2 regions of the Neisseria weixii genome follow, and region 1 is predicted to be linked to the other one. Evidence: predicted binding sites of a transcription regulator. Region 1 holds the regulator's gene; the other holds the start of a gene.
The links. The regulator sigma-54, encoded in region 1, starts transcription at its own class of promoters, with help from an activator protein. The targets are predictions, from matches to a motif close to CTGGCACGCTTCATGCTT.
Positions count from the first base shown of each region.

Region 2: a site for sigma-54 is predicted at 15,921-15,938, ahead of ACFPVS_RS10670 (pilin). Genes of this name have one in related genera too.

Region 1 is NZ_JBHSPY010000053.1:20-6,274, reverse strand. It holds gene tal (transaldolase) at 1-371, opposite strand, end outside; gene ACFPVS_RS13290 (KpsF/GutQ family sugar-phosphate isomerase) at 613-1,587, shown strand; gene ACFPVS_RS13285 (KdsC family phosphatase) at 1,678-2,214, shown strand; gene lptC (LPS export ABC transporter periplasmic protein LptC) at 2,211-2,792, shown strand; gene lptA (lipopolysaccharide transport periplasmic protein LptA) at 2,773-3,300, shown strand; gene lptB (LPS export ABC transporter ATP-binding protein) at 3,380-4,114, shown strand; gene rpoN (RNA polymerase factor sigma-54) at 4,289-5,650, shown strand; gene hpf (ribosome hibernation-promoting factor, HPF/YfiA family) at 5,708-6,037, shown strand.
Region 2 is NZ_JBHSPY010000026.1:1,570-25,281, forward strand. It holds gene tyrS (tyrosine--tRNA ligase) at 1-99, opposite strand, end outside; gene ychF (redox-regulated ATPase YchF) at 170-1,261, opposite strand; gene ubiB (ubiquinone biosynthesis regulatory protein kinase UbiB) at 1,655-3,166, opposite strand; gene ACFPVS_RS10600 (hypothetical protein) at 3,315-3,989, opposite strand; gene erpA (iron-sulfur cluster insertion protein ErpA) at 4,420-4,758, opposite strand; gene ACFPVS_RS10610 (S24 family peptidase) at 4,865-5,551, opposite strand; gene ACFPVS_RS10615 (hypothetical protein) at 5,862-6,137, shown strand; gene argC (N-acetyl-gamma-glutamyl-phosphate reductase) at 6,253-7,296, opposite strand; gene ACFPVS_RS10625 (L,D-transpeptidase) at 7,482-8,519, opposite strand; gene rlmD (23S rRNA (uracil(1939)-C(5))-methyltransferase RlmD) at 8,669-10,006, shown strand; gene ACFPVS_RS10635 (23S rRNA methyltransferase) at 10,173-11,627, shown strand; gene ACFPVS_RS10640 (response regulator) at 11,651-12,745, shown strand; gene ACFPVS_RS10645 (GTP-binding protein) at 12,762-13,298, shown strand; gene ACFPVS_RS10650 (peptidase M23) at 13,300-13,941, shown strand; gene ACFPVS_RS10655 (roadblock/LC7 domain-containing protein) at 13,984-14,343, shown strand; tRNA gene ACFPVS_RS10660 (tRNA-Asn) at 14,423-14,498, shown strand; partial or broken gene ACFPVS_RS10665 (fimb protein) at 14,683-15,473, shown strand; gene ACFPVS_RS10670 (pilin) at 16,115-16,606, shown strand; gene ACFPVS_RS10675 (pilin) at 16,691-17,188, shown strand; gene ubiM (5-demethoxyubiquinol-8 5-hydroxylase UbiM) at 17,362-18,546, opposite strand; gene rpmA (50S ribosomal protein L27) at 18,861-19,133, opposite strand; gene rplU (50S ribosomal protein L21) at 19,161-19,469, opposite strand; gene ACFPVS_RS10695 (polyprenyl synthetase family protein) at 19,684-20,658, shown strand; gene ACFPVS_RS10700 (DUF441 domain-containing protein) at 20,669-21,115, shown strand; tRNA gene ACFPVS_RS10705 (tRNA-Arg) at 21,120-21,194, shown strand; gene ACFPVS_RS10710 (7-cyano-7-deazaguanine/7-aminomethyl-7-deazaguanine transporter) at 21,289-21,972, opposite strand; gene queF (preQ(1) synthase) at 22,056-22,529, opposite strand; PreQ1 riboswitch class I at 22,537-22,581, opposite strand; gene ACFPVS_RS10720 (MarR family transcriptional regulator) at 22,990-23,484, shown strand; gene ACFPVS_RS10725 (efflux transporter outer membrane subunit) at 23,528-23,712, shown strand, end outside.

The sequences.
Region 1 (6,255 bases):
TTGACTTCGGCCACAGTACCGGCAGCATCTTTAGCCAATTCCGGCGCGACTTCCAAGCTGACGAAACCGGTTTTGCCGCCGGTAGATTCGTGTTCGGCCAGCAACACATCGCAAGCCGCCTGAACATCGGCAATTGCCAAGGTCTCGTAGCGCTCTTTCGGGCTCAAATCTTGTGCTTTCAAAGCGGCTGCTTCATCGGCATACAACGCGTCGCCGGCAAAGGCTTTTTGGAAAATCGCCGGATTGGAAGTCACGCCGCACACGCCTTGCTTGGCCATTTCGGCCAATTTGCCGCTTTGCACCAGCGATCGGGATAAGTTGTCCAACCAGATTTGTTGGCCTAATGCTTTAACGTCCGATAAAATAGTCATCTCTGAATCCTTTTTGTTGAGCGGGTTTAGTCTTGTATATTGTTGGCATAGTGAATGAGGCTGAATGGTGCAGGACAAGGACGCACCGCAGACCATACAATTTGGTACGGTAAGGTAAGGCAAGCCAACGCCGTCCGGCTTTAAGACCATTCACTATCACGATAAATTGTCAAACCGATGGATTTTCACTATACCTTGATTTCCAGCCTTTGAACAGTATCACACTTTGACGGACATAATGATGACAACGACCGAATCTTACTTACCTTGGGCGCGCGATGTGCTGCATATCGAAGCGGAAGCCTTGCACGAAATCGCCAATGAGTTGGACGAACATTTTGTTCAGGCCGCCGAGGCCTTGCTGCATTGCCAAGGCCGCGTGGTGATTATGGGCATGGGTAAATCGGGTCACATCGCCCGCAAAATGGCTGCTACCATGGCTTCCACCGGCACACCGGCTTTTTTCGTGCATCCCGCCGAAGCGGCACACGGCGATTTGGGCATGATTGTCGATGGCGACGTGGTGATGGCGGTGTCAAACTCGGGCGAAAGCGATGAAATTGCGGCGATTATTCCGGCCTTGAAACGCAAAAACGTGACCTTAATCTGCATCACCGCCCGCCCGACTTCGACCATGGCACGCCATGCCGACATCCACATCACGGCTTCGGTTTCCAAAGAAGCCTGCCCGCTCGGTTTGGCGCCGACTTCCAGCACCACCGCCGTGATGGCGCTGGGCGATGCGCTGGCGATTGTGTTGCTGAAAGCGCGCGCGTTCACGCCCGATGATTTCGCCCTCAGCCATCCGGCCGGCAGCTTGGGCAAACGCCTGTTGCTGCGCGTGGCCGACATCATGCACGGCGGCGGCAAACTGCCTGCAGTGGTATGCGGCACCTTGCTCAAAGACGCGATTGTACACATGAGCGAAAAAGGCTTGGGCATGTTGGCCGTAACCGATCACGAAGGCCGTCTGAAAGGCGTGTTTACCGATGGCGACTTGCGCCGCCTGTTCCAACAACGTGATGATTTCAAAGGCTTAACCGTCGACGACATCATGCACACCAAACCGAAAACCATCGCCGCCGACAAACTTGCTACCGAAGCCTTGAAACACATGCAGGAAAACCATGTCAATGGCCTCTTAGTCACCGATTCAGACGGTCTGTTAACCGGCGCGCTCAATATGCATGATTTACTGATGGCGCGTATTGTGTAAGGCTGCAAAACTTTACGCACCGTTTATTCTACCCGAAACGTTTCAGACGGCCTTTATGCTAGAATAGGCCGTCTGAACAAGGAACCCGCCATGCAGAGCTTATCCCCCGAATTGCAACAGCGCGCCGCCGCCATTAAATTGTTGATTTTAGACGTGGACGGCGTGTTGACCGACGGCCATATCTACATCCGCGACACCGGCGAAGAAATCAAATCTTTCCACACGCTAGACGGCCACGGCATCAAAATGCTGGCAGCCAGCGGCGTTCAGACGGCCATTATTACCGGCCGCGATGCGCCATCGGTCAGCATCCGCGTGCAGCAATTGGGCATTGCCCATTATTTCAAAGGCATTCACGATAAGCGTGCGGCCTATGCGCAATTACGGGAACAAGCGGGTGTGGCGGAACACGAATGCGCATTTGTCGGCGACGATGTGGTTGATTTGCCGGTGATGGTACGCTGCGGATTGCCGGTAGCCGTGCCCGAAGCGCATTGGTTTACACGGGAACATGCGGCCTACATCACCCGACGCCCCGCCGGCAAAGGCGCGGTGCGCGAAGTATGCGATTTGATTATGCAGACGCAAGGCACGTTGCAGCCTGCTTTGAACGAGTATATCAAATGAAAATAAGATGGCACTACGGTCTCGCTTTTCCTTTGATTCTGGCTGTCGTGCTCGGCGGCCTGTCGGCTTGGCTCGGCCGTATCAGCGAGATTCAAACGGAAGAAGTACAACTCAATCCCGATGAGCCGCAATATTGGATGGGCGGTATGGAAGGCAAACGTTTTGATGAGCAAGGTAATTTGCAAGAGCATTTCACCGCTACCGAAGCGTTCCAATTGCCCAACAGCAAAGACGTGCATTTCCGTTCCCCTAAGCTTGACGTACATCAGCAAGGCAAGCCCGCTTACCAAGTGAAAGGCAAAGAAGGCCTATATAACACCGATACGCGTGTTGCCGTGTTCCAAAAAGAAGTATTGCTGACCAAACCGGCCGATGCCACCCATCCTGCCGGCACGGTCAAAACCGAATTTATTCATGTCGACACCCGGATCCAGTTTGCCCAAACCGAGCATCCGGTTGAATTTACCTACGGTCAATCCCACGGCTCTTCTGTCGGCATGACTTACGACCACACCAAAGGTTTACTCAATTTCCCATCAAAAGTGAAAGCCACGATTTATGATGCTAAAAATCTTTAAAGCCGCCGCATTGTCCGCCCTGATGATCAGTGCGCCTGCTTTCGCGCTGCAAAGCGACAGCCGCCAACCGATTCAGATCGAAGCCGATCAAGGCTCGCTCGACCAAGCCAAACAGACTACCACCTTCAGCGGCAACGTCATCATCAAACAAGGCACGCTGAATATCAATGCCGCCAACGTTACCGTTTCGCGTAACGACAAAGGCGAACAATTGATGAAAGCCAACGGCTCGCCCGTGCATTTCAGCCAGCAGCTTGACGGCAACAAAGGCACGGTCAACGGCCAAGGCAACCAAGTCGAATACGCCTCGGCTACCGGCTTGGTGACGCTTACCGGCAATGCCAAAGTGCAACGCGGTGGGGATGTCGCCCAAGGCGCGGTGATTACCTACAATATGCGCACCGAAGTCTATACCATTCACGGCGGCTCGAAACAGGCCGGTGTGAAATCACCGGCCAAATCCGGCCGCGTGAGCGTGGTGATTCAGCCGACTTCGACCAAACAATAAACTGAGGCCGTCTGAACCTTTTGTTAAACCAAGCTTTCAGACGGCCTATCCAACCTTGATTCCGCTTAAAGAACAGATTATGACTGCACCAGCCAGCCGCCTTGTCGCCCAAGGCCTGCAAAAAAGTTTCAAAAAACGCCAAGTTGTGGAAGATTTTTCGCTGGAAATCGAAAGCGGCGAAGTGGTCGGCCTGCTCGGCCCCAACGGCGCGGGCAAAACCACCAGCTTCTACATGATTGTCGGCCTGATTGCTGCCGATGGCGGCAGCGTCACGCTCGACGGCCAAGAATTGCGCCACCTGCCGATTCATGAACGTGCGCGCTTGGGCGTAGGCTATCTGCCTCAAGAAGCCTCGATTTTCCGCAAAATGACCGTCGAACAAAACATCCGCGCCATTTTAGAAATCAGCCTGAAAGACAAAAGCGGCATCGACGGCGAAATCGACAAACTGTTGGCCGATTTGAACATCGAGCGTCTTCGCCACAACCCGGCACCATCGTTATCGGGCGGTGAACGACGCCGCGTGGAAATCGCCCGCGTCTTAGCAATGAAACCGCGTTTTATTCTGCTGGACGAACCCTTCGCCGGTGTCGATCCTTTGGCGGTCATCGATATTCAAAAAATCATCGAATTCCTCAAATCGCGCGGCATCGGCGTATTGATTACCGACCACAACGTGCGCGAAACCTTAAGTATTTGTGACCGCGCCTACATCATCAGCGAAGGCACGGTATTGGCTTCAGGCAACCCGGACGACTTGGTCAATGACGAAAAAGTACGTGCTGTGTATTTGGGCGAAAATTTCAAATACTGATACCCTGAAACCCGCCTTTTATTGATAAATATGAAAAGAGGCCGTCTGAAAAATAGTAACCACGCTCATTTTGTGGTAACTTATTTCAGACGGCCTTTCATGTTTCCCCGTAAACGCACGCGGCAACATGGCCGGCACTAAAAAAATAAACGAAAAACGCAACTTACTTATCCTATGAATCCCAATTTCGGCTTAAAACTCAAGCAAACCCAGCAGCTCAACCAAAGGCTGCAACAAGCCTTGCGCGTATTGCAGATGTCCAACCAAGACATCGAGCGCGAAGTAGAAGACTGGCTGCAGGAAAACCCCTTACTCGAACGCCCCGAATCTGATGAATTCAGCGATGCCGAGCTCAACAACAGCCTTTCCGCAGCCCTACCGCGCAGCAACCAAATCGGCGGCGACGATGCCGAAGATGCTTGGCTCAATGTCGCCGAAGAAGAAGATTTCAATGCTTATCTGCATGCACAAGTGTGCGAACACCCTCTTTCCCAAACCGAAGCCGCCCACGTCCACATTCTGATTGATTTTCTTGACGATCAAGGCTACTTTTCCGACAGCCTATCGGAAGTCATCGACCATACGCCGCTGGACTGGATGCTGGATGAAGACGATTTGCAAAACGCGCTCGACATCCTGCAAACCTTCGACCCGCCGGGTGTCGCCGCCGCAGACATTACCGAATCCCTTATGCTGCAACTGATGCGCCAGCCCCCTTCACCCGAACGCCAACTGGCCGGCCATCTGATACAAAGCTCATTTGAACAGCTGGGCAAAAACCGCCAGCAAAATATTCAGCGTTTCCAAAAAATGTATCCCGAATCCACGCCCGAATCCATTCAGACGGCCTTGGATTTGATTGCATCACTCAACCCCTACCCCGCCTACGGTTTCGCTTCTGCCGAGCCGACCGCCTACATTCAACCCGACGTATGGGTCAGAGAAACGGCTGATGGCTGGAAAGTCAGCGGCAACGAAGCGGCTTGGCCTAAAATCCAAATCAACCGCGAATATGCCGAGCTGCTGCAAGACATCGGAGACGCATCGCCCGAATGGAAAGAAAAGCTCCAAGAAGCGCGCCAAAAAATAGACAGCTTGGAATTGCGCAAAAGCACGGTTATCCGCTTGGCCGAATACATCGTTGAGCGGCAAGAAGATTTTTTCATCTTCGGCGAAATCGGCTTGGTACCCATGCTGCTCAAAGATGCCGCCGCCGAATTGGAGCTGGCCGAATCAACCATTTCAAGAGCCGCCAATCAAAAATATTTAGCTTGCCCACGCGGTTTATTTGCGTTACGCTATTTCTTCACACAAGCAATCAGTACCGACAGCGACAACGAAGGCGTCAGCCAAGGTGCGGTTAAAGCCATGCTCAAGCAATTGGTTGACAGCGAAAACGCGCACAAACCTCATTCCGATGAAGCCTTGGTGCAGCTCTTAAAACAGCAAGGCGTTGAAATTGCCCGCCGCACTGTCGCCAAATACAGGGAGTCACTCGGTATTCCGCCTGCGCACAAGCGCAAGCTTATCGGCTGAACACAAGATTTTTATGCCCGTCACGTTGGCGGATTTACTCACCGAAGGAGTTTTATTATGAACCCGAAAATTACCGGTCTGAATTTTGATGTTACCGAAGCGATTAAAAACTATGTGTCTGAAAAATTGGAACGCATCAACCGCCATGCCGCCAATGTGATTTCCGTGACCATTACCCTGTCGGTTGAAAAAGTGAATCAAAAAGCCGAAGCCGATTTGCACTTGGCCGGTAAAGATTTGCACGTCGAAGCGGTAGAACAAGACATGTACGCCGCGATTGACGTATTAATGGATAAATTGGATCGGGCGGTGTTGAAGCATAAAGAAAAAAGCAATGATACCCGCGCCCCACGCCCTGCCGATGTGGTTGGCACCGAACAAGAATAAATGCTTATTAAGAGGCCGTCTGAAAATTTTCAGACGGCATTTTTTATGATTGATCATTCATTCGTTTTTCAACTAACGATACAAATATAGTTAATTAAAATAAAAACAGGACACTAAAGTCTGTTGACAATTAACGCAACTGTAAGGTAGCGCGCGTTTTGTCATAGTTTTGCGTTTTTTTGTCATAGCTTCCCTGTAGTTTATCCATGACAAAAAAA
Region 2 (23,712 bases), on a different contig from region 1:
TAAAGCGATTTTTTGTTCGTTCAACAAAGCTTCTAAAGCTTCAATATCAGTAGTTTGCGCGATCAAACCGCGCGCTTGTAAGTCTTTTAATAAGCTCATATTGGTTCCATTATGTTTTCAGACGGCCTTTATTTAATAAGGCCGTCTGAACGTTGCAAGCATTTATCGGTTACACATTGAATAAGAAATGCATCACATCGCCGTCTTTTACGATATATTCCTTGCCTTCTACACGCATTTTGCCGGCTTCTTTGGCTTTGGCTTCGCCGCCTAAGGCTACGAAATCTTCATAGGCAATCACTTGGGCGCGGATGAAGCCGCGTTCGAAGTCGGTATGAATCACGCCGGCGGCTTGCGGGGCGGTGTCGCCTTTGTGGATGGTCCATGCGCGGACTTCTTTGACGCCGGCGGTAAAGTAGGTTTGCAGGCCGAGCAGATCGTAGCCGGCGCGAATCAGGCGGTTCAAGCCCGGTTCTTCCAAGCCCATTTCTGCGAGGAATTCGGCTTTCTCGTCGTCTTCCAATTCGGCGATTTCGCTTTCCATGGCAGCGCATACGGCTACAACCGGTGCGTTTTCTTTGGCAGCCAATTCTTTAAGGCGGTCGAGGTGTGGGTTGTTTTCAAAACCGTCTTCGGCGACGTTGCCGACATACATGGCGGGTTTGGCGGTGAGCAGGAGCAGCGGGCGCAACATGGCCAATTCTTCGGTATCCAAGCCGAATGAGCGAACCGGCTTGCCTTCATCTAAATGCGGTAGTAATTTTTTGCACAAATCGACCAATTTTTGTGCATCTTTGTCGCCGCTGCGGGCGCGTTTTTCTTCGCGGACAATGGCTTTTTCCACGCTGGCTAAGTCGGCCAAAGCCAATTCGGTGCCGATGGTTTCGATGTCGGCAATCGGATCGATTTTACCGGCAACGTGGACGATGTTTTCATCATCAAAACAGCGCACCACATTTACGATGGCATCAGTTTCGCGGATGTTGGCCAAAAATTGGTTACCCAAGCCTTCGCCTTTGCTGGCACCGGCCACCAAACCTGCGATATCGACAAATTCCACAATGGCAGGCTGCATTTTTTGCGGATTGACGATTTTCGCCAATTCGGCCATGCGCGGGTCAGGTACTTCGACAATGCCGACATTCGGTTCGATGGTGCAGAAAGGGTAGTTGGCCGCTTCAATGCCCGATTGGGTTAAGGCGTTGAACAGAGTGGATTTGCCGACATTGGGCAGGCCGACGATGCCGCATTTTAAACTCATGTTTTTTCCTGATATTTGCTAAAATTTTTAAACGGGCAATTATAGCATAATTCGTTGTTAGGGTTAGATGACAAGACCGTCTGAAAAAGGTGTGTTGCTTTTCAGACGGTTTCGAATGGTGTATTGCGTGAATGAAATCTTGGCTAAATCATTTAGGCCGAGTCCTTTGCAAAGCTCCTTTAAAAGCCAGCACACATAAAACCGACGTCATTCCCGCGCAGGCGGGAATCCATTTTTTAATATGGCAAGCTATTGAATAAAATGGTTCTTGAATTCTGAGATGGATTCCCGCCTGCGCGGGAATGACGGCAGTTTTAGTTTTTATTAATGATTGATCAGTTTTGCAAAGGTCTCAGGCCGTCTGAAAACAGATTCTTTCAGACGGCCTCGTACTTATTTAAAAATCAAAATCAGCAGCAGGGCAATGGCAATCAAGCCGAGCCACAGGCTTTGCCGTTGCTGCACTTTAATCAAATGCAGATAAGCGTCGCGCATTTCCTGCTGGCGGGTTTCATCTACCAGTGCATTGAGTTTGCGTGGCAGGCTCGGCAGGATTTGCGCCCAGTCCGGGGCTTCGGTTTTGAGCTGGTTAAGAAAGGCTTTGGGGCCGATTTGTTCGTTCATCCATTTGGTAAGAAACGGTTTGGCTGTGGCCCATAAATCCAAATCAGGGTCGAGTTGGCGGCCTAAGCCTTCGATGTTGAGCAGCGTTTTTTGCAGCAAAACCAGTTGTGGCTGGATTTCGACATTAAAGCGGCGGCTTACTTCAAATAAGCGCATCAGTACCAAGCCGAATGAAAGCTGCGAAATTGGTTTGTTGAAAATCGGTTCGCACACGCTGCGCACCGCAGATTCAAGCTCTTCCGCGCGCGTATCGGCCGGCACCCAACCTGATTCGATATGGGCGGTGGCGACGCGGTGGTAATCGCGGTTGAAAAAAGCGAGGAAGTTAATCGCCAAATAGCGTTTGTCGTAATCGGTCAGGCTGCCGATAATGCCGAAGTCAAGCGCGATGTAGCGGTTGTCATCGGCGACTAAAATATTGCCCGGATGCATGTCGGCATGGAAAAAACCATCGCGGAACACCTGGGTGAAGAAGATTTCCACACCGTAATCGGCCAGTTTTTTTAAGTCGATTCCTTTAGCTTTGAGCGTGGCGATGTCGGAAACCGGTGTGCCTTCCATCCATTCAATGGTCAGTACGTCGCGGCAGCAGTAATCGTAAAATACTTTGGGAATAATCAGCATGTCGCTGCCGGCAAAATTGCGGCCGAGCTGGCTGGCATTGGCCGCTTCGCGCATTAAATCTAATTCGTCATGCAGGTATTTGTCGAATTCGGCGACTACTTCGCGCGGCTTGAGGCGTTTGCCGTCGGCAAATAAGCGTTCCAACCAGCCTGCGCCCAAGCGCATCAGCGCCAAATCCTGTTCGATAACCGGCAGGATATTCGGGCGCAACACCTTTACTGCCACTTCTTCGCCGCTGTGCAGACGTGCTTTGTGTACTTGGGCAATCGATGCGCTGGCAACCGGCTCGATTTCAAACTCGGCATACATTTTTTCAATCGATTGGCCTAAGGCTTTTTCGATTTGGCGGCGTGACAATTGAGCGTCAAACGGTGGCACACGGTCTTGTAGTTTCGCCAGTTCAATAGCGTATTCATAAGGAATCAAATCGGGGCGGGTAGATAAGACTTGGCCGAATTTGATGAAAATCGGACCGAGACTTTCTAAAGCCAAGCGTAAGCGCACGGGCAAGGTTTGATCTTGGTATTCGCCTGATTGTGGCAGCTGGCCGATTAAATTGCGCAACCAATCTTGCTGGATATAATTGATAAATAAATCGTACAGTCTGTAAAGATAGAGGGTACGAAAGATGGTTTTAATGCGTTTGAGCCATTTCATGGTGGGCATTCGGTTGCACTGAAGATGGACGAATTATAAATCATTGCAAGGCGTTGCGCCAAAGCATTCTATTAGGCATGAATAGGTAAACCATACAAAAAGGCCGTCTGAAACGAATATGTTCAGGCGGCCTTTTAAATTAAGAAATTTACAGGAATTTAGCGGCAAAGTAACCGGCTGCAACCAATAAAATCATCAGAATGAAGGCAACTATGCCGATTAAGATGTTTTTGCGTTTGGCGGCGATAGCAATCAGGGTGCGATTTTCCCCCAATTCTTCACGCAGCTTTTCTTCCAATTCCGCACGGATTTGCTTGCGCAGGATTTTTTCTTCACGTTCGCGCTCTTGTTTGAGTTTGTGGGCAATCTCGGTTTGCTTTTTGTGTTCAAAGGCCAGCTTTTCTTGCCATTCAATGCGTTTGCGGTCAATAACTTGGGGCGTGGCACTGGAGAATTGAAAATCACAAACCACGCAATGAGGCTTGTCCGGATCTTCAATAATGGTCATACACACCGGGCATTGGCTGATTTCTGCCGGTGCACCTTCTTCTGACTCAGAATTGAGAGAGCTTGGCGCCAGTTCTAAAGAATGGCGGACGATGACATCTAAGCCCAAGTAATTGAAATAATGTTGGGCATTTTCGCGTTCTTCTTGCGTGCAGTTTTCAGCAATAATAGCTTGTGGGCGCTCTGCCAATGCTTGCACCAAATCTTCTGCTTCGTTTCCCGGCAGATTATCATACAAACAAGCATTAATCCGCTCGCGATCGACATTGGGCGGATAAGAAACATATACGTCGTAAAGCTTAGCTTTTTGGTTCATCAGTATCCCATTTGTACAATTGATAAAACGGCTTATGTAGTTTTTAGTGTGCGGTTTATCAGGAGATTTTCTATTGTTAGAAAAAGTATAAATCTTATAAAGTTGCCTGTCTTCTGCAACAGATAAAGGGTAATTTCTAGGGTTAAAATAGCCTAGTGTAATAAAACTAAAAAATCAGGTCTGTAAACGGTGATTGTCCAATTAGTATTATTGTTCAATAATGGATAATATATTAGTCAATTATTTTATATATATCATAAATCACACAAAACGGATACTTATTTAAACAAAATACCATGAAAAGGCCGTCTGAATCATTCAGACGGCTTTTTGTTGGAAAGCGTTTCTAGGCGATAGCCCAACCTAACCTTGGGTGATTGGTTGAAATATCAGGTCTTAATATATCAATCTATCTGAAGCGGCCTACCCATTAAACCGAGAATGATGAACCGCAGCCACAAGTGGTTTCGGCATTAGGATTGCGAATCACGAATTGGGAACCATGCAGGCTTTCAGTATAGTCGATTTCGGCACCGATCAGGTATTGGTAGCTCATAGGGTCGACCAGGAAAGTCAGGCCGTTTTTTTCGATTTCAAAATCGTCATCATTTTTGATTTCATCGAAGGTAAAGCCGTATTGGAAACCGGAGCATCCGCCGCCGTTTACAAAAACACGCAATTTGAGTTCTGGGTTGCTTTCTTCCGCGATAAGATCCGCCACTTTGGTGCAGCAGCTATCGGTGAATAGAATAGGGCTTTCATCTGACATGATGTGATTCCTTTTATATTATATGAATGTTATGTGTATTGTCGCGCAATCTGCTCACTAAGGCAAGTTGGGACAATGACTTAAAATTCAATAGCCGCCATAAAAATCAGATATTGCGCCCAAACCATTCCACACGGCCGATAATGGCGATGTCGTCACCCAGATGGTTCAAATCAATTTCAAAGGTCGGATAGGCTTCGTTGGCAGAAATGACGTTCACAATACCGCCCGGCATTAACTGCAAACGTTTGACCAATAGATTTTCATTGAGTCGTAACACATACAGTCCGTCGCGTGGCGTGGTTTCGCTGTGGTTAATCAGAATCGAATCACCATCGTTGAGCACACCTTCCATCGAATCGCCTTTAACGGAGATGACGGATAAATTTTTGGTGTCGCGGGTGACGTAGTTTTCAATCCAATAGCGGCGGAAAGCCATAGTGAAGACAGGTTTTTCATCCCCCACCAATTGGCCATGGCCTGCGGCGGCTTGAATGTCGTAACGTGGCACAAACACAAATTCTTCAACATCAACGGGATTGCCGAGCGTATCGTAAGCGGTGGTATTGGGTGTGGCTTGGTCGGGAAAAGGGTCGCCTTCGCCGGTCAGCAGCCAATCAATACTGCAACCTTTCAATTGTTTGATTTTTTTTAAGGTTTCTGATTTCGGTAAGCCGCCTTCATTCCAAATTCGGCTAAATCCCGCAATAGTCATATCAATATCGGCAGCAATTTTTGCTTGCTTGGCTTCGCCTTTCCATAAAAAGGCCAGTCTGTCTTTAAAGGTATCCATGTTATTCCTTAGATGAAAGTGTGATTTTGGATACACACTGGTTGATTGTTTTATATTTTACTTCATTTTTTGGAATAATGTAAGAAAAAAATTAGTTAAACTAAGAAAAATTATTGCATTATTTATTTTTTCTTAGTATTATGTCGGAAAGTAAAGATTAACTAAAGTTCCTTTCCATATTTTTGAGTTTGTCTCTGTGTTTATTCTGTCATATGCTTTGTGTATGGTGTATGAAGAGGGGCTTCAAGTTAATCTGATTGATTTCAAAAGAATGGGATTATTTTTAATCATTTTAATTAAAGGAATCAAAATGACAGGCTATCGTAAAAATACTTGGTTGGCAGTAATGGCTTTGGCTTTAGGCTTGATAGCGTTTCCTGTCAGCTACTCGGAAGCGCAATCTCCTAATGTGTCGCTTTCCGCATTAGAGTGTGAGCAGTTGAGCCATTTGGTTTTGGAGAATATGAATGTCAAGCAGCGCAAATTTGCGCGCGAATGTGACATCGTTGAAGCATCGCATGATTGGGAGCAGCAATATGGCGGTCTCAATGAGCAAGAATTCGTAGCAGGTGTGGTTTACGAATAAATCAATTGAGATCGAAAACAATACACAGTAGAAACCCGCAGTAAGGCCTGAGGCCGTCTGAAATATGCAGCATTTCAGATGGCCTCAGGTTTGTTTTCAAATCTTTACTTGAAACTTAAGGTAATAATGGCGCAGCTTGCAAGCCTAAGCGTTCGTCAAAACCAAACATAATATTCATATTTTGAACAGCTTGTCCGGCAGCGCCTTTAACCAGATTATCAATCACCGACAACACCACCCAAAGCCGGCTTTGCGGTGCTTGCTGCACGCTTAGGCGGCAGATGTTGGCACCGCGTACGCTGCGGGTTTCTGGCGTGCTACCCGGCTTCATCACATCCACAAAAGGACTGTCTTGATAGAAGTCGCTCAAGATTTCGTATGGATTGATGTTGTCATTCAAGTGCAGGTAAACGGTGGCATGCATGCCGCGAATCATCGGGGTTAAGTGTGGGACGAACACGAAACCTTCGGCCACATCGGCTTGTAAGCTATTGATGGTTTGCTTGATTTCCGGTAAGTGACGGTGCCCACCGATACCGTAGGCTTTAAAGTTATCGCCGGCTTCGCACAATAACGAACTGACATTGCCTTTGCGGCCGGCGCCGGAAACGCCGGATTTACAGTCGGCAATGAGTGGCATATTGGTTTTCAGATGGCCTTGTCGTAATAATGGCAACAACGGCAGGGACACACAGGTCGGGTAGCAGCCGGGATTGGCCACAATTTGCGCCTGGGTAATGGCTTCACAGTTCATTTCACATAAACCATAAACGGCCTGCGGCACAATATCGGGGCAAGCGTGTGTCATGCCATACCATTGTTCCCATGTTGGAATGTCTTGAATGCGGAAATCGGCAGATAAATCGATAATGCGCACATTTTTGGCCAATAATTCCGGTGCTTCTTTCATGGCAACACCGTTTGGAGTGGCAAAAAAGACCATATCGCATTGTTCAAGGCCGGCTACGTCAGGAGTTTGGAAAACCAAATCATATATGCCGCGCAGGCTTGGGAAATAATCGGCAATCGCTATGCCGGCTTCGCCCCGGCTGGTGACGGCGGTTACTTCAACATTGGGGTGCGTGGTCAGTAGACGCAATAATTCAACGCCGGTATAACCTGTTGCGCCGACGATGCCGACTTTGATTTTAGCGTTCATCTGTATCTCCAAATAAGGATAAATTCAACAGTGGGTTAGTTTAAGGCTTGGAAGGCCGTCTGAAAAGGGTAAGCAATCATAAATTATTCGGCGCAGTGAATCATCTGCATAGTAAATAACAAAGGCCGTTTGAAAAAGATAAACAAAAGTTTCTTTTTCAGGCGGCCTTAATGTTCATTAAAATATTAAAACAGCAATTCGGTTGGCTCGGCATCCGCCGGAATTTCCTGTGTCGGATAAGCAGGTGCAGGAACATAGTTTGAGGCAGGTACAGGCACGTTTGCTTCAGAAGCCGCTGCATTGCTTGGTGCAACCGGTTGAGTAGTTTGCGGTGTCGCCGGGGTCGGGATAACCGGTTTTACAGTATCATCACCGGCATCGATTTCGATTTCCGAACCTGATGGCAATACATCGTCTTTAACCGGAGCAGGTTTCGGCATTGCTTTCGGTTTGCTGTAAGCAGATGAGCCGGCCGTCCAAGCCAGAGATTTTAGCGGGACTTTGAGTTTCACGCCTTTGACACAAGTTAAACAGTTGGCTTGACCGGTGCGGTTCTTCAAAATCGCATCAACGCGTTTGGTGTTGATGTTTTTGCCATGAGCTTTTGTCCATGCCTCAATGCTTTTTTTCAATGCGGCTGTATCAAGGTTTTTCTTGCCGTATGGGTCGCGGTAAGCGGCAAGCCACAGATTTTTATTGGCATCTTCATTTAAAGTCGCCATTTGGTAGATTACGTGAGCCGGTGAGCCGGTAGAGATGGTTTTGGCAAACTCTAAGGCATCGGGCGATTTCATGCGCACGCAACCATGGCTGCGTACCCCCGGTACGCTAGACGGTACATTAGTACCGTGAATGCCTAAGCCTAATTTCGGATCGCCAAGTCGGACAAATACTGGCCCTAAAGGATTTTTTGGACCTGGCGGAATCGTTTTCACATTGTCACCACGTTCTTTTTGAATTGATTTTGGAATGTGCCACGTGGGATTAAAAGCTTTGACGCCGATTTTGTGTTCGCCCAAATTCGTTTGGGTCATGGCTTTACCAACTGCAACAGGATAAGCTTTAGTCAGTTTGCCGTTGGTGTATAAAAACAGGCGTTGTTGCGGAATATTGATGAAAACGTGTTGGCCTTCGGTTGCCGGTGCGACATCAGGCAGCGGGGTGTTGGCAAATGCCGTGGTGGTCAGTGTCAGTGCAAATAAACTTAAGCTGATTTTTTTCATGTATTTGTCTGTGTTTTAACAAAGGGTTAAAAGATGATTGTGGAAAATCATACCTTAATATAGTGGTAACTGTGCGAAAATATGCCTTTTCGGTAAGTAATAACTGGTAAACGGTTATTTAAAATCAATATTTGAGTTATGATGAATAGATGGTGAAGGGGGAGTGTGTGAAGAATGTGGCGGACGTTTTTTCTTTGGATTACGAAGGGCGCGGGGTGGCGCGTGTAAACGGAAAAGCGGTTTTTATCAAAGGTGCCATGCCGTCTGAAACCGTTAGCTACCGCATAAGTAAATCTAAAAAACAATTCGACGAAGCGGAAATTAAATCTGTCTTAAAGCCATCCGGTGAACGTGTTAAACCAAAGTGTCGCTATTTTGATACATGTGGCGGTTGCGTATTGCAACATATCGAGCCGAATGCACAGGTCGCATTTAAGCAGCGAATTTTAGAAGAGCAATTGGCGCGCATCGGTAAAGTGTTCCCGGAGCAAATTCTGCCGCCGATTTATGCGGCATCTTGGCGCTACCGTGATCGAGCCAGATTGAGTGTCGCCATTGATGCGTCAGGCGAAGTCAAGCTCGGCTTTCAGGCCAAGCGCAGTCATGATGTGGTGGATATTGCTTCTTGCGAGGTGTTGCCACAACACATTTCCGCGCAGATTCCTTCGGTAAAAATGTTGCTGCAAAAATTAGTAAATTCGGGAGAGGAAATCAAATTTGTCGAGTTTTACCACAGTAAAAAATTAACCGTATTGAATCTGTGTTTTTATCAAAGGCCGTCTGAAAAAACAGAGCACCAATTAAGAAAGTGGTTTGGTACGTCTTTAAAAGAAAAAAACGAAACTTGGCAGCTGTGGCTGCAATACGGTAAAGAATCGGCAAAGGCTTTTTATCCAATCCATCATCTTGATTTGTCTTTGTTTTATGATTTGCCTGAGTATGATTTGACTATGCCTTATCGGCCGGGCGACTTTACTCAAATTAATGCCGATTTAAATGCACTGATGATTAGTCGCGCCATCCGGTTGCTGAATATCCGTTCAGGCGAAAGAATTGCCGATTTGTTCTGCGGGTTAGGCAACTTCAGCTTACCTATGGCAAAATGTGGCGCACGTGTAGTCGGTATTGAAGGCGCAGATTATTTGGTTGATCGTGCACGGCAAAATGCCATCGCAAACGGCTGTACACAACAGGTTGAATTTCAAACGGCAGACTTATTTGAAACAGATGAAGCAACAGTAGCCTCGTGGGGGCAATTCGATAAGATGTTGCTCGACCCGCCTCGTAGTGGCGCTTATGCTGTCGTCAAATCGCTACATTTACCATATTTGCCCAATTGTATCGTTTATGTGTCTTGTAATCCTGCTACATTCGCGCGCGATGCTGCTGTTTTGATTGGGAAAGGCTATGTTTTTAAGTCAGCCGGCGTGATGAACATGTTTCCACAAACTGCTCATGTCGAATCCATAGGTGTGTTTGAGCGGTGAACCGATAGAATAAGGCTGTCTGTAAAATGGTTTTTAATGTAATTATCTGATGAATCATGCTATCATAATTAATCTAGGGATAACATGATTCGATAGCATAAATAAATGAGTGTCGAACATATTAATACATTGGCAGTATGATTGCGCATTCGCGCATCATCGGGAGGTGTTCTTGAATTATTCGCTTTTAATCATCTTGCTGGCGCTTTTGTTGCTGGTCTTGTTGTTCGTGCGCTATAAACAAGGCGGTGCGACAGCAAAAAAACCGGGCAAAGCGACTAAAGCATCAAGACAAAATAATCATCAAAATCAGGCTGACGAAGCTTCTGATGGCGCAGAGTGGATGGATAAAGTCAATCAGTCCGTTTCCAGTGCCGACAACCAAGATTGGGAGTGGGGCATGGAAGGCGGCAGCGGCGCATCTACGGCTTCCGTATCCGCTCAGGAAGTTGATCCATTAACCGAATATCAAGTTTATAAGCAATTCGGCTACGAAAGCAAAGCCGCCGAATCACTCGCCAGCTATCTCAATGGTTTGCCTGACGGCGCACCTGAAAAATTAGTTCATGAATTGGTTGGCTTAAATCTGCGTATCAGTAATATCGATAAATTAGCCGAAACCTTAGAAAATCATGGTGCTGCTTTGCCGGAAGACAGTTTGGCTGAATATGTGAAACTGGGTTTGATGGCTGAGCCTACTCATTTGCGTCTACGCGTATTGGCGGAGAGCAAACTGGGCTGGAACATACAGGAAGTTGCCCGACAAATTGGTGAAAACAACGGTCTGGATGACAACATCGTAACCAACCCTGTTCTCACCATCGATTCCGCCAATCCGCAAGTTGCTAATGGCCTCTCTAAGCGCGCACCAATTGTTTTGGGTAAAAAGGAATTTGGCGACATTACGCCTGAAGAGATGAATGCGGTAATCGGCTTTGTTAAGCCGGAGCAAAGTGCCAAGATTCTGAAAGATAAAGTTAATTATGAAACAGCAGTAGAACAATACAACCGCGCGATTCACCATTCTGCTAAACCTGCAAGTCTGATTATCGATGCCTTGAAGTTGGACTATCAAAACGAAGAAGTCGGTCAGTTTGCCAAGCATTTGTGGAAGCTTTACTACTCTTTGGGGCAATATGGCCGCCAAGTTAAAGAACGCATGTTGGGTTGGGGCTATAGTCTCGGCTACCATGAGCTCTTTGACGACCTTGAACGCAGTCCGAGTGAGCAGCAAGTGCGGGAGATCGGCTTATCACGTGGTTATTTGCAACCCACTGCCTTACAAATAAAAGCCAAATACCGGGATTTGGTGCAAAAAGATTCTTCTGTCATCAGCGCGAACAATTCGCCTGCCGATGAGGCATTGAAAGAAGTGGAATCCTTGCTGATGTATGGTCAGCTCGATCAAGCCATTGGTACTTTAGAGCAGGCAGTATTGCAATATCCGAAAGAATCTCAGCTTTATGTGATGCTGTTTGACCTTTATGAGCGTGCCGAAGATTGGGCGCGCCTGGAACAATTCTTACGTTTATTGCGCGAACGCGTCGTCAGCTTGCCGGAAGAAGTAGTTTTGGCCATGAGCCGCTTGCTGCAACGTGTCAACCAACATTCTAAAAAATAAAATAACCCAAGAGAGTACCAATAATGGACAATCTGTTACCTAAAATTAAAACCATACGCATTATGCTGCTAGAAGTGGGGGAGCAGCAAGAGGCTGTATTCCGTATGGCTTTTAAAATGCACAATACGACGAATTACGAAATTGTCACGCCGGACTCAGCCGATAAACCGGATTTGATTTTGGTTGATACCGATTCACAACAAGGGATAGAAGCGTGGAAGGCAGCAACAGCAGCCTATTCTCAAACACCGGTGGCCATGTTCTCTTCATCTGAACCGACCGTTACTACACCGTATCTGCCCAAACCAATCAAATTTGATACCTTATTCCCTATTTTGCGCAGCTTGGCGCAAGGCGGACAGATTTTTACCGTTTCAGACGGTGTGACTTCCGGTCAGGAAGCAGGGCAAACCCAAGCCGATGGTACACGCAAAGCAACTATTCGCCGTTTTAATCCGCAAAAAGGTTTGCTGGGGGCCTTGAAATTTGCCAGTCAAGGCCATCAAGATATTGCCGTTTTGCATGAAGGCAAACCGGTATTGATTGTTTTTCCCAATATTCAGCGTGTTTTATTGACCGTTAATGCTACTGAGTTGGAAAAATTATGTAAAGATGATAATCTTGCCGTAGTATGTAAGGCTGTGCCGGATAATCCGCAATGGAAAGAAAAGGCTAAAGTTACGATTATGTCGTGCTTGTGGCAAATGGCAATTTGGACTGCACAAGGCCGTCTGATTTATCCGATGACACCGCAAACCGTCTTTACTTTGAAGCGTTGGCCGAATTTAACCCGGTTGGCACATGTGCCTGAATCCATGCGGTTGTCAGCCTTTCTAACCAAAACATCGGTTAACTTGAATATTTTGTATAAAGTTATGCCTTTAGAAATGCTGGATATTTTGAATTATTTGGCCGCGACATCAGTAACAGGTTTCTTAGCGACCGACACAGAATATATTCAGGCAGCGCCGGCTAATTTGACTGATCGTGTTAATGTCAGCAGCGATGTGCCGGACAGCAAAATGGCTAAGGAGGCCGAAAAAGTGGCCGGTCCGTCTGAAGAGCAGCCGCGTGGTTTGTTGCAGCGTCTGATGCGTAAATTGCTTGGTAAACGATAATAAAAAGGACAAGTCAATGAAAGAAAATAAAATTATCTTTACCGGTCCGGTAGGTGTAGGTAAAACAACAGCCATTTCAGCATTATCCGATGAACCGCCGATTCAAACCGATGCTTCCGCTTCCGACATGACTTTGGTGCGCAAAGGCTATACCACTGTTGCCATGGATTATGGTGTAATTCATTTGGATGAAGAAACCAAAGTGCACTTATATGGTACACCGGGTCAAGAACGCTTCAATTTCATGTGGGAAATTCTCAGTCAAGGCAGTATGGGTTTGGTATTGCTTCTGGATAATACCCGCACTAATCCATTGAAAGACTTGCAATTTTTTTTGGAAGCTTTCCGTGAATTACTGAAAACCGCTCCCTTGGTGGTCGGTGTGACCAAAATGGATATCCGTTCCCTGCCGGGAGTGGATGTATATCAAAAATACTTGGCTCAAAATAATTTTAATGTACCGGTTTTTGAGATTGATGCCCGTCGTGAAGACGATGTAAAGCAGCTGGTGACAGCGATGTTATTCTCAATTGATCCGGGTTTAGAGGTATAAGATGGAATCGACACTTTCTCTGCAGTCAAATTTGTACCCCAAAATTACGCCGGCAGGTGCCTATTATGCTGTTTCCAACGAAACCCCGAGCGCCAGTCGTACATTGCTCTACGGTTTATTGCGGGCAGAGCCTACTGAAACCATCAGCAGCCAAAGAGTGCTGGCTTGGGCCGATACCAGCGACATCAACACAGCACTGAATTTGCTGTATCGTTTGCAACGCTTGGAATTCTTATATGGCGACGAGCAAATGAGTACAGACGATGTTAATCTAACTGATGAGCAATTGCCGCAACTATTAGAGCAATTGTCTAATTCCGGCAAAGCATTGTTGGCTGATGAAAACGGGCTTTATTTTGCCAATGCAGGCTTTCATCACGAGGCGGCTGAAGAATTGGGCTTATTGGCGAGCGAAGTAGCAAAAGTTGAAGACAATCACCGCTTATTGATCCGTAACAATCTGCACATCAATAACAGCGCATGGGGTATTTGCGACCCATCAGGCCAAAGCGAATTGACCTTTTTTCCACTTTACATCGGACAAACCAAACTGATTTTGGTTATCGGTGGTATGCCTGATTTAAATAAAGAAGCCTTTGTTACCATGGTTAAAGTGTTATATCACCGATACGGCAGTCGCTAATCCGACCTGATATAACCCACTACATTTTGAATGGAATAAAATATGCAACAATTATTAATCTCCGTATTGAGCGATTTGAATAACACCTCTACCGATATTGTCGCTTCTGCCGTGATTTCTCCCGATGGCTTGCCGATTGCAACATTACTGCCAAATCATTTAAATGCCGACCGCGTCGGTGCAATGTCAGCCACCTTATTGGCTTTGGGCAACCGCTCCGTACAAGAATTGGCTTGTGGTGAGCTTGATCAAGTGATGGTAAAAGGTAAAAACGGCTATATTTTATTAAGCCAAGCCGGTAACAATGCCGTATTGGCTCTGATGGCCAAAGAAAGTGGGAAATTAGGTTTGATTTTGCTCGATGCCAAACGCGCTGCCAAACATATTGCTGAAATTTTATAATGCAGAGACATTGGATTATCACAAAATTAAAATAATAGGTTGACAGATTAATTATTGTTGAATACAATCAAATTTTTATTCCCTGATAGCTCAGTCGGTAGAGCGACGGACTGTTAATCCGCAGGTCCCTGGTTCGAGCCCAGGTCGGGGAGCCAAATTTTAAAAGACCACTTTATGAGTGGTCTTTTTTTTATAGGTAAATTCTACTTAATTGATGGTGGAATGTCATGCATTTATATAATAGTTGAAAACAAATAGCGAAATATATAATATGCCGTCTGAAAATCATTTCCCGATTTTGATAAAACAACACTCACTTAAAACACATTATATACAATGATGACCGATATAATTCCCTCGGTATCCCGACTTAAATTTGCACTTAAAAATGCAGGTTGGCATTTATTAATCAGCCTTTTTGTCGCAGGTGCAGCAGCACTATTGGTTTTTAAAATCTGGTATCCGCATCCTTATGAAGAGTTAACAGGTGGTTTAGCGTTATATAAATTGGTTGTTATCGTTGATGTGATATGCGGTCCTTTAATTAACCTTGGTATTGGCCAGCCCGAAAAAATCTACTAAAGAGCGCGTAATCGATTTTAGCTTAATCGGGTGCTATCTAATTGGCCGCATTACTGTATGGGATTTACAGCGTTTCTCAAGCACGTCCGGTGGTGGCTGCTTTTGAGCAAGACAGAATCATGGTGGTTACGGCTGCTGAAATTGATGATGAGCAGCTACCCAATGTGCCGGAAGGTTTGCAGCAATTATCATAGTTTGGTGTAAAGCGTGTGGGCCTGCGTGAGCCTGTGGATATGGAAGAAGCCAACCAAAGTTTATCCATGTCTTTACAAGGGATTGAGCCAAGTATGCGGCCGAATTGGTGGCTTGAAGATGATGAGAAAGAACGTGCGAAAATCCGTGCCAAGATGAAACCCCTATCCGTATTGGCACAAGCGCGGGGCTTGAGTGAAGCAGAGATTCTTTCGAGCGCATCAGTGAAATCCGATGAGCAGCTGTATTACTTACCGTTTACCAGTAGTCTGAATAAAGATTGGATTGTTTTGCTTGACCAACATGCAGATTTTGCAGCGTATGCGCCTATAGACGGATTTATCGTGAACCGCTGATGTTATGCAAATATATTATTTAATCGGCATATTAGATATTCATTTAAAATTTAACTAAATTTATCACTCAGTAAGCTAAAATCAGAATAAATGCCTAATTTTTTTCTAGCCGTTTTGGATAGGGAAATAAAGTCATTAAAAACAGTAGGATAAAAATTAATAATGAATGCGGTATTCCGTTCGTTTTAAATTGAAACCGATTATCCAAATATTTAATATATTATCAATATTGGGTTGGAAAGTGACAAAAAACGGCAGGTGACAAAAAACGGCTAAAATAAAAATGACGAATATCCATGAAAATTGACAAAAAATGTCATATTGAAATTTTCAACTCCGCTTTAAGAACAGATATTTTAGGCCGTCTGAAACTAGGAATGGATAGAATAATTATATAAAACAACAGCTTTTGATAAAATATGCGAAAATTTCAAGATTTATTGAAAACTGGCACGCCCATTGCTTGATTGATTATATCCGGCAAAGTTGAAGCGTAACGGATACCGAGCCGGAAGCTGTATATTCCTTCTTCTTTATGGTTTTACTCATATGCAGTAAACAAAAGTGCCAAGCGCATTACGGATTTTTAAAATATAATATACAACCAATTATTCACAAATTTTTTAACTGGAGTTAATTAAATGAAAAGCATGCAAAAAGGTTTTACCCTGATTGAATTAATGATCGTAGTTGCAATTATCGGTATTTTGGCGGCGATTGCGTTACCTATGTATCAAAACTACATCGCTCGTTCACAAGTTTCACGTGTAATGGGTGAATCTGGTAACCTGAAAACAGTTGCTGAGACTTGTATTTTGGATGGTAAGTTGACTGTTGGCGACCAAAATGGTAACTGTAAAATTGGTGCAACTGGATCTAACTTGTTAGCTGGTGCTGCGCAAAGTGGTGAAACCTTAGCAACTGGTACAGGTGTGCCTCAGGTAACTTTACAAGATACTGGTGCAGCCACAATTGTAGCTACTTTTGGTAACAATGCAGCAGCTGACTTACAAGATGATACACTAACTTGGACACGTACTACCGATGGTACTTGGTCTTGTACAACTAATACTGATGAAAAATATGTACCATCAGGTTGTGCTGTAGTAGCAGCTAACGCAGCTAACCCTTAATTGTAACCATTTTGTAATCTTGAAAAGCGTATCATAGAAATATGGTACGCTTTTATAATTATTAAGTTGATAAAGGTTTAAAAGATGCATAAAAACCATATAGCAGGTGGGTTTACATTAGTTGAATTGATGATCGTATTGGTTATTATAGGGGTGTTATCAGCATTTGCGTTACCAATTTATCAAAATTATGTTGGAAAAGCTCAATTAGCGCGTGTTGTACATGAATTATCAAGCACCAAAGCATCTATTGAGACCATTTTGTCTAATGGTGGTTTTCCTACTGTAGATGCTGCGCAAAATGGCACTCCATACTCTGATAATGGAGGTATTTATGAATACATAGGAATTCAAGGTGATAATCCTGTCTCTAATATTATTAGTTTAGCTACTATTAAATCTGCTGATGGCAGTTTTGGCGGAATTGAAGCAGTCATTGGCGGTGATGTTAGCGCGATATTAACAGGTACAACAGTTGAATTATTACGTAATCCTTCAGGTCTTTGGAGCTGTCAAATTACAATGTCAAATAAAGTTGACAAAAGTGATTTTAGTATTAGTGGCTGCAAAATTGTTGATTAGATACTAAATCAGTTGAAATGTTATTTAAATATATTTATGAATGAATTCATGTAATTTTATTTTAAATGAATTAAAACCAATCTAGAGTATTAGATATTCATAAGATAGCAAAAGGCCGTCTGAATTTTCAGACGGCCTTTTGCTATTATCTATTGTGCAAATTATTCAAATCCCTAACCGGTCAACTGCTTAGTAATCAGCTTCTTAATCGGTGGGAAATTATTGCTGGCGCGCAATACCAAGCCGCGTAGGATTTTGGCCGGGGCGGTTTCGTTGGTGAAAAGTTTCAGCAGCATATTGGTGCCGTGGTAAATCGGGTGGGCGTGCAGCATGTGTTTGCTGTTGTATTTTTCCAGCAGGGTGCTTGAGCCGATGTCTTGACCGCGTTGTTCGGCTTCTAAAATCAGTTTGGCCAAAATATCGGCGCTGGATAGGCCTAAGTTGAAACCGTGCGCGGTAACGGGATGCATGCCGACGGCGGCATCGCCGATAAGGGCGCTGCGTTTGCCGTAGAAGCGTTGGGCAATCATGCCGACCAGTGGGTAATTATGGAATGTGCTGACCACTTCCATATCGCCCAAGCGGCCTTTTAATTGAGTTTTGACCATCGCGGCCAGCTCTTCGTTGCTTAAGGCTTTGATGGAATCGGTTTTATCGGCATCGACGGTGATAACGGTATTGGTGATGTGTTCTTCCAGCGGCAGCAGGGCAATGGTGCGGCCATAGTGGAAGCATTCGTAGGCGGTGTGGCCGTTGGAAAGCGTGTGTTTCATACGGCCGACAAACATGGTGCGGCTGTAATCGTGCATGTCGGATGAAATGCCCAATTGGCGGCGGGTTTGTGAGAAGCGGCTGTCGGCGGCCAAAAGCAGGCATGCGGTCAGGATGCCGCCGTTTTCGAGGATGACTTGCGCTTCTTGATCGGATACTTTGACATCTTTAACGTTGGTGTCGGTCAGAATAGTGACATTATCGAGTGTGGCGACCACTTCATACGCGGCTTTGCGGATATTGTGGTTGGAAACCAAGTAGCCTAAGCAGTCGGCCGGTTCGCCGCGTGCTTGGGTGGGTTGTGGAAAATGGAGTTGGTAATCGGATTGGCCGTTTAATACTTTGGCATCGCGTAATGGGTAAATTTCGTCTGCGGGAATTCGTTCCCACATGCCTAGGCGTTGCATGATTTCGCGGGAAAGGTGGGTGAGTGCGATTTCCCGGCCGTCGTATGGCGGATTTTGCAACACAGCCAGCGGGCTGCGTTCGATAAGGGTCACTTTTAAACCGCTGCCTGCCAGTTCTGCGGCAAAGCTGAGGCCTGCCGGGCCTGCGCCGACGACGAGAATATCGCTGTGTAAGCTCATGGAGGTATCCTTTATTGTAATGGCTGTGGATTATTTTCAGACGGCCTTAAGCACTGTGTGCCGGCAGTTGATGGGTAATCCGGAATGATTGGCAAATTATAGCAAAATTGCTTATAGAATAAAGCAAAGATTCATTCGGTATGCAAGCTTTTACGTGGGCTTTAATGTATATCAAGTGTCCACATTAAGACAGGGAAAAGGCGTGGGAATGTCTGATTTGGCAGGGGAGGGTTAATAAAAATTAACGTGGGGGATAAGCATGGGGATAAGAAAAAACCGCTTCTTAGCATAAGAAGCGGTTTGATTTGGGTGGGTTACTCTTCAGAACCGGTGTAAGGACGGACGCTTACAGTTTTGCGGTTTAACGCGCCTTTGGTTTTGAACTCTACGTAACCGTCAACTTTAGCGAACAAAGTGTGGTCTTTGCCCATGCCTACGTTGTCGCCGGCGTGGAATTTAGTGCCGCGTTGACGGACGATGATAGAGCCTGCCGGAATCAGTTCGCTGCCGTAGGCTTTCACGCCCAAGCGTTTGGCTTCCGAATCGCGACCGTTGCGGGTGCTGCCGCCTGCTTTTTTACTTGCCATGTTGAATACTCCTTAGCTTGTGTTAAATCAGGCGATTGCCACGATTTCGATTTGGGTGAAATTTTGGCGGTGGCCTTGGCGTTTTTGGTAGTGTTTGCGACGGCGCATTTTGAAAATGCGGACTTTTTCGCCACGACCGTGAGCCACTACTTTGGCTGTTACTTTTGCGTCTTCGATAAAAGGAGCGCCTACTTTTACAGACTCGCCGTCAGCAATCATCAAAACTTCGTTCAGTTCGATTTGGCTGTCGAGTTCGGCTGGTATCTGTTCTACTTTCAATTTTTCGCCAACGGTAACTTTGTATTGTTTACCGCCGGTTTTTACGACCGCGTACATACTCAACTCCATGAGAATTTATGGTTAAATCATTCGCACCCTATGTGCGAAACCTTGAATTTTATGCATATTTTGCTGTTTTGTCAAAGTTTATTTCTGTTGTGATGAAAATGCCGCCTGAAAGGTGTATAAAACGGTCTTTGCTGCTATAATCGCGCGCTGGATATGATATTTTTATGCAACACTCTCTTTTAATTTTCTAGAAATTCCGGTTATGCTCGAAAATCTGCCTTATTTCCAACGTCATCTGTCTGATGATTTAGCCAAAGTCAATGTTGTGATTAATCAAGCTGTTCAGTCGGATGTGGCGCTGATTTCCCAAATCGGTACCTATATCATCAGCGCCGGCGGCAAGCGACTGCGCCCGATTATCACCATTTTGGCGGGAAAGGCCGTGGGCTATGATGATGAGAAGCTGTATTCACTGGCGGCGATGGTGGAATTTATTCATACATCGACGTTGCTGCATGATGATGTGGTAGACGAGAGTGATTTGCGCCGTGGCCGCAAAACCGCGAATAATCTGTTTGGCAATGCGGCGGCGGTATTGGTGGGTGACTTTTTATATACCCGTGCATTTCAGTTGATGGTCGGCTCGGGCAGTATGAAGATTTTGGAAGTGATGGCAGACGCGACCAATATCATTGCAGAAGGCGAAGTGATGCAGCTGATGAATATCGGCAATACCGATATTGCCGAGACTGAATATGTGCAGGTCATTCAGTACAAAACCGCCAAGCTGTTTGAAGCCGCTGCGCAAGTCGGTGCCATTTTAGGCAAGGCTGCGCCGGAGCAAGAGCAGGCGTTGAAAGATTACGGCATGTATGTCGGTACGGCATTCCAAATTATCGATGATGTATTGGATTATTCGGGTGAAACTGAAGAAATCGGCAAAAACGTCGGCGATGATTTGGCTGAGGGTAAACCGACCTTGCCGCTGATTTATCTGATGCGCAATGGCTCGGAGCAGGCGGCGAACGATGTGCGCCATGCTTTGGAAAATGCCGATCGCAGCTATTTTGAGAAAATCCATCATCATGTGGTCAACTCAGACGCTTTGCCGTATTCGGTAAACGAAGCGCGTAAAGCGGTTGAAAAAGCGATTGCGTGTTTGAATGTCTTGCCGCAAAGTGAGGTTACCGAAGCCATGCGTCAGCTTGCCGAAGAATCTTTGGCACGCGTGTCTTAAAGAGCGTGACATGAATTTCAGTTTTATCCCGCTTTTCTTGGTGGCGCTGATTTTGCTGGGCGTGTTGAGCAACAATAATTCGATTACGATTTCCGCGATTGTTTTATTATTGATGCAACAAACGGCCTTGGCAAAATACATTCCATTTGCGGAAAAATATGGTTTGAGTGTCGGTATTATTTTTCTGACCATTGGTGTGTTGAGTCCTTTGGTTTCGGGTAAAGTGCAGCTGCCTAATCTGGCGGCCTTTTTAAATGTCAAAATGCTGGCCGCGGTGGCTGTCGGTATTTTTGTGGCATGGATTGCCGGGCATGGTGTGCCGTTGATGAGCAGCCAGCCGATTTTGGTAACCGGCTTGTTAATCGGTACTATCGCCGGCGTGGCTTTTTTGGGCGGTATTCCCGTTGGTCCGCTGATTGCCGCAGGTATATTGTCGTTTATTGCCGGAAAAGTTTAACGCGCTCGCCATAGTTCAACGGATAGAACGTATGCCTCCTAAGCGTAAAATACAGGTTCGATTCCTGTTGGCGAGGCCAATAATATCAATGCCGTCTGAAAAGTTTCAGACGGCATTGTTGTTTTAAAAATAAAAATAAAAGAGGCCGTCTGAAATTTTCAGACGGCCTAACTTTATTCTTGTGCCACCAGTGTAGCGGAGCTATCGGCATGGTTTGCTTGCAAGGTGGTGAGTTTCTTGGTGAGGAAGTTCAGAATTACGCCATAAGCAGGCAGGAAAAACAGAGTGCAGATGGCGAGTTTGAATAAGTAATCAATAAAGGCGATGTCCGGCCAATGCTGTGCCATAAAGGCATCGCTGCTGGCATAAAAGGCGACGCCGAAGAAAACCAATGTATCTAAGGCATTGCCGATTAAGGTTGATGCAGTTGGTGCAGCCCACCATGATTTCAGACGGCGTAAGCGGTTGAATACAAAAATATCCATCATTTGACCGAGCGCATAGGCGGCAAAGCTGGCAAGGGCGATTCGGCCAACGAAGGTGTCGAATGTGGCCAACGATGCCCAGCCTGTCCAACTGCCTTGGCTGAATAAAACGGAAAATACATAAGAGAGCAATAAGGCAGGGAACATCACCCGAAAAATAATCCGTCTTGCTAAGTGAGACCCGAAAATACGCACGGTCAAGTCGGTGGCCAAAAAGATAAACGGAAAACTGAGCGCCCCCCAAGTGGAGTGCACGCCAAAAATTTCAAAGGGAAATTGCACCAGATAATTGCTGGAAGCGATGATAAGAATATGGAATAAAACGAGCCAAAACAGGGCTTTTTTCTGTTGGGCTTGGGTAAATTGATACATGAGATTCTTTCGGAAACGGCTTTCAGACGGCCTGTTGCAATCATGAGACCGTCTGAAAGAATTATTGGATTTTTTAAATAGATTTAGTGGGCGTCGTGCTCAAACAGGCGCTTGCGTGCCAAGCTTTCGAACTCAGTACCGGTTTTGCCGTAGTTGGCAAAAGGATGAATGGCAATGCCGCCGCGTGGCGTGAAGTCGCCATAGACTTCGATGTATTTCGGATCCATCAGTGCAATCAGGTCTTTCATGACGGTGTTGACGCAGTCTTCATGAAAATCCCCGTGATTACGGAAGCTGAATAAATAAAGTTTCAGTGATTTGCTTTCCACCATTTTGATGTGCGGAATATAGCGGATATAGATGGTGGCGAAATCCGGCTGGCCGGTCATCGGGCACAGACTAGTGAATTCCGGGCAGATGAATTTAACAAAATAATCATTGCCGGGGTGTTTGTTTTCGAATGCTTCCAGAATATTGGGATTGTATTCGGTGGGATATTGGGTATGCTGGTTGCCCAATAGGGAAATACCGTTTAATTCTTCGGTGTTGCGGGACATTTTTGTTGTTTCCTTAGTTTTTTAATGTGGGAGGTTTTCGAACCACGTAATCACTGATTTTAATATAAAAATTTCTATGCGTGTGGGAATTTAATTTCAGATCGGCAAGAGAAAGTGATGAAATAGTCTCACCTTGAATGAACTAATGTACCGCTTGCACTTCTAAACTAGAGTGTTTATATGACAATTATATTTCTTAAGGAATAGTGCGTTGACGTAATAGTCATGAATTTAAAATAAGATGGTCGGTTATTATCGCAGCTAATCATATTTAATATGCATAATGCAACCCGTTTGTAATTTGCGTAAACCGATTATCAGATTTTCATTAGAAAAATAATCAGCTGAATTAATATAGTGTTGAAAAGTAAGTATCTGGTATATTAAGGTAAATGAATATGTCATGATTCATTCTGCTTTATTCGAAACAAATTTAGCCATCTGAATAAGAGAACATACAATGAGTTTTTCACAAGTCGAATTAGTTAATGCGTTGCGCTTGTTGTCAGGCCGACTGCCTGAATTTTCCGAGCATCAAACTCAAGCAGGAAGATTGCTGCGCGTTGTAACCGAGCGTTTAAGCAGCCATTTGAACGAGAGCTTGAAAGTTTTCGGCATCAACGAAAATTTATGGTTTGCCATGATGGCGATTTATGTCAGCCCGAATAGCGAAATTTTGCCTTCGCGTTTGAGCGATTTGATGGATTTGACACGCACCAGTGCAACCCGTCTGTCGGATGAAATGGTAGAACGCGGTTGGGTAGAACGCCATATCAATCAGCAAGACCGTCGTCAGATTGTGTTAAAATTAACTACTGAAGGTGAGTCGTTTATTCAAAAAGTTTGGCCGCAGATTTCAAGCAAAAGCGGTGATGCTTGGCAGGATTACACCAATGATGATTATGTGCAGCTGCAATATCTGCTGACCAAACTGTTAAACCGTTTGGATGGTTGATGTGTCACGCTGGCGGCTGCAAAACATGATAATGGAGTCGTTCATGAAATTCCGAATCGCCAAGACAGGCATGTGTCTCATCGCAGCAGCAACGCTGGCCGCATGTGCCCAATTTGGCAAGCAAGCACCGTTGGAGAACCCAACGGTGCATTCTTTATCGCAGGGCAATTCAGTACTCGGCCAAAATGCTTGGTGGCTGAAATTGCAGGATAAAAAACTCAATATCCT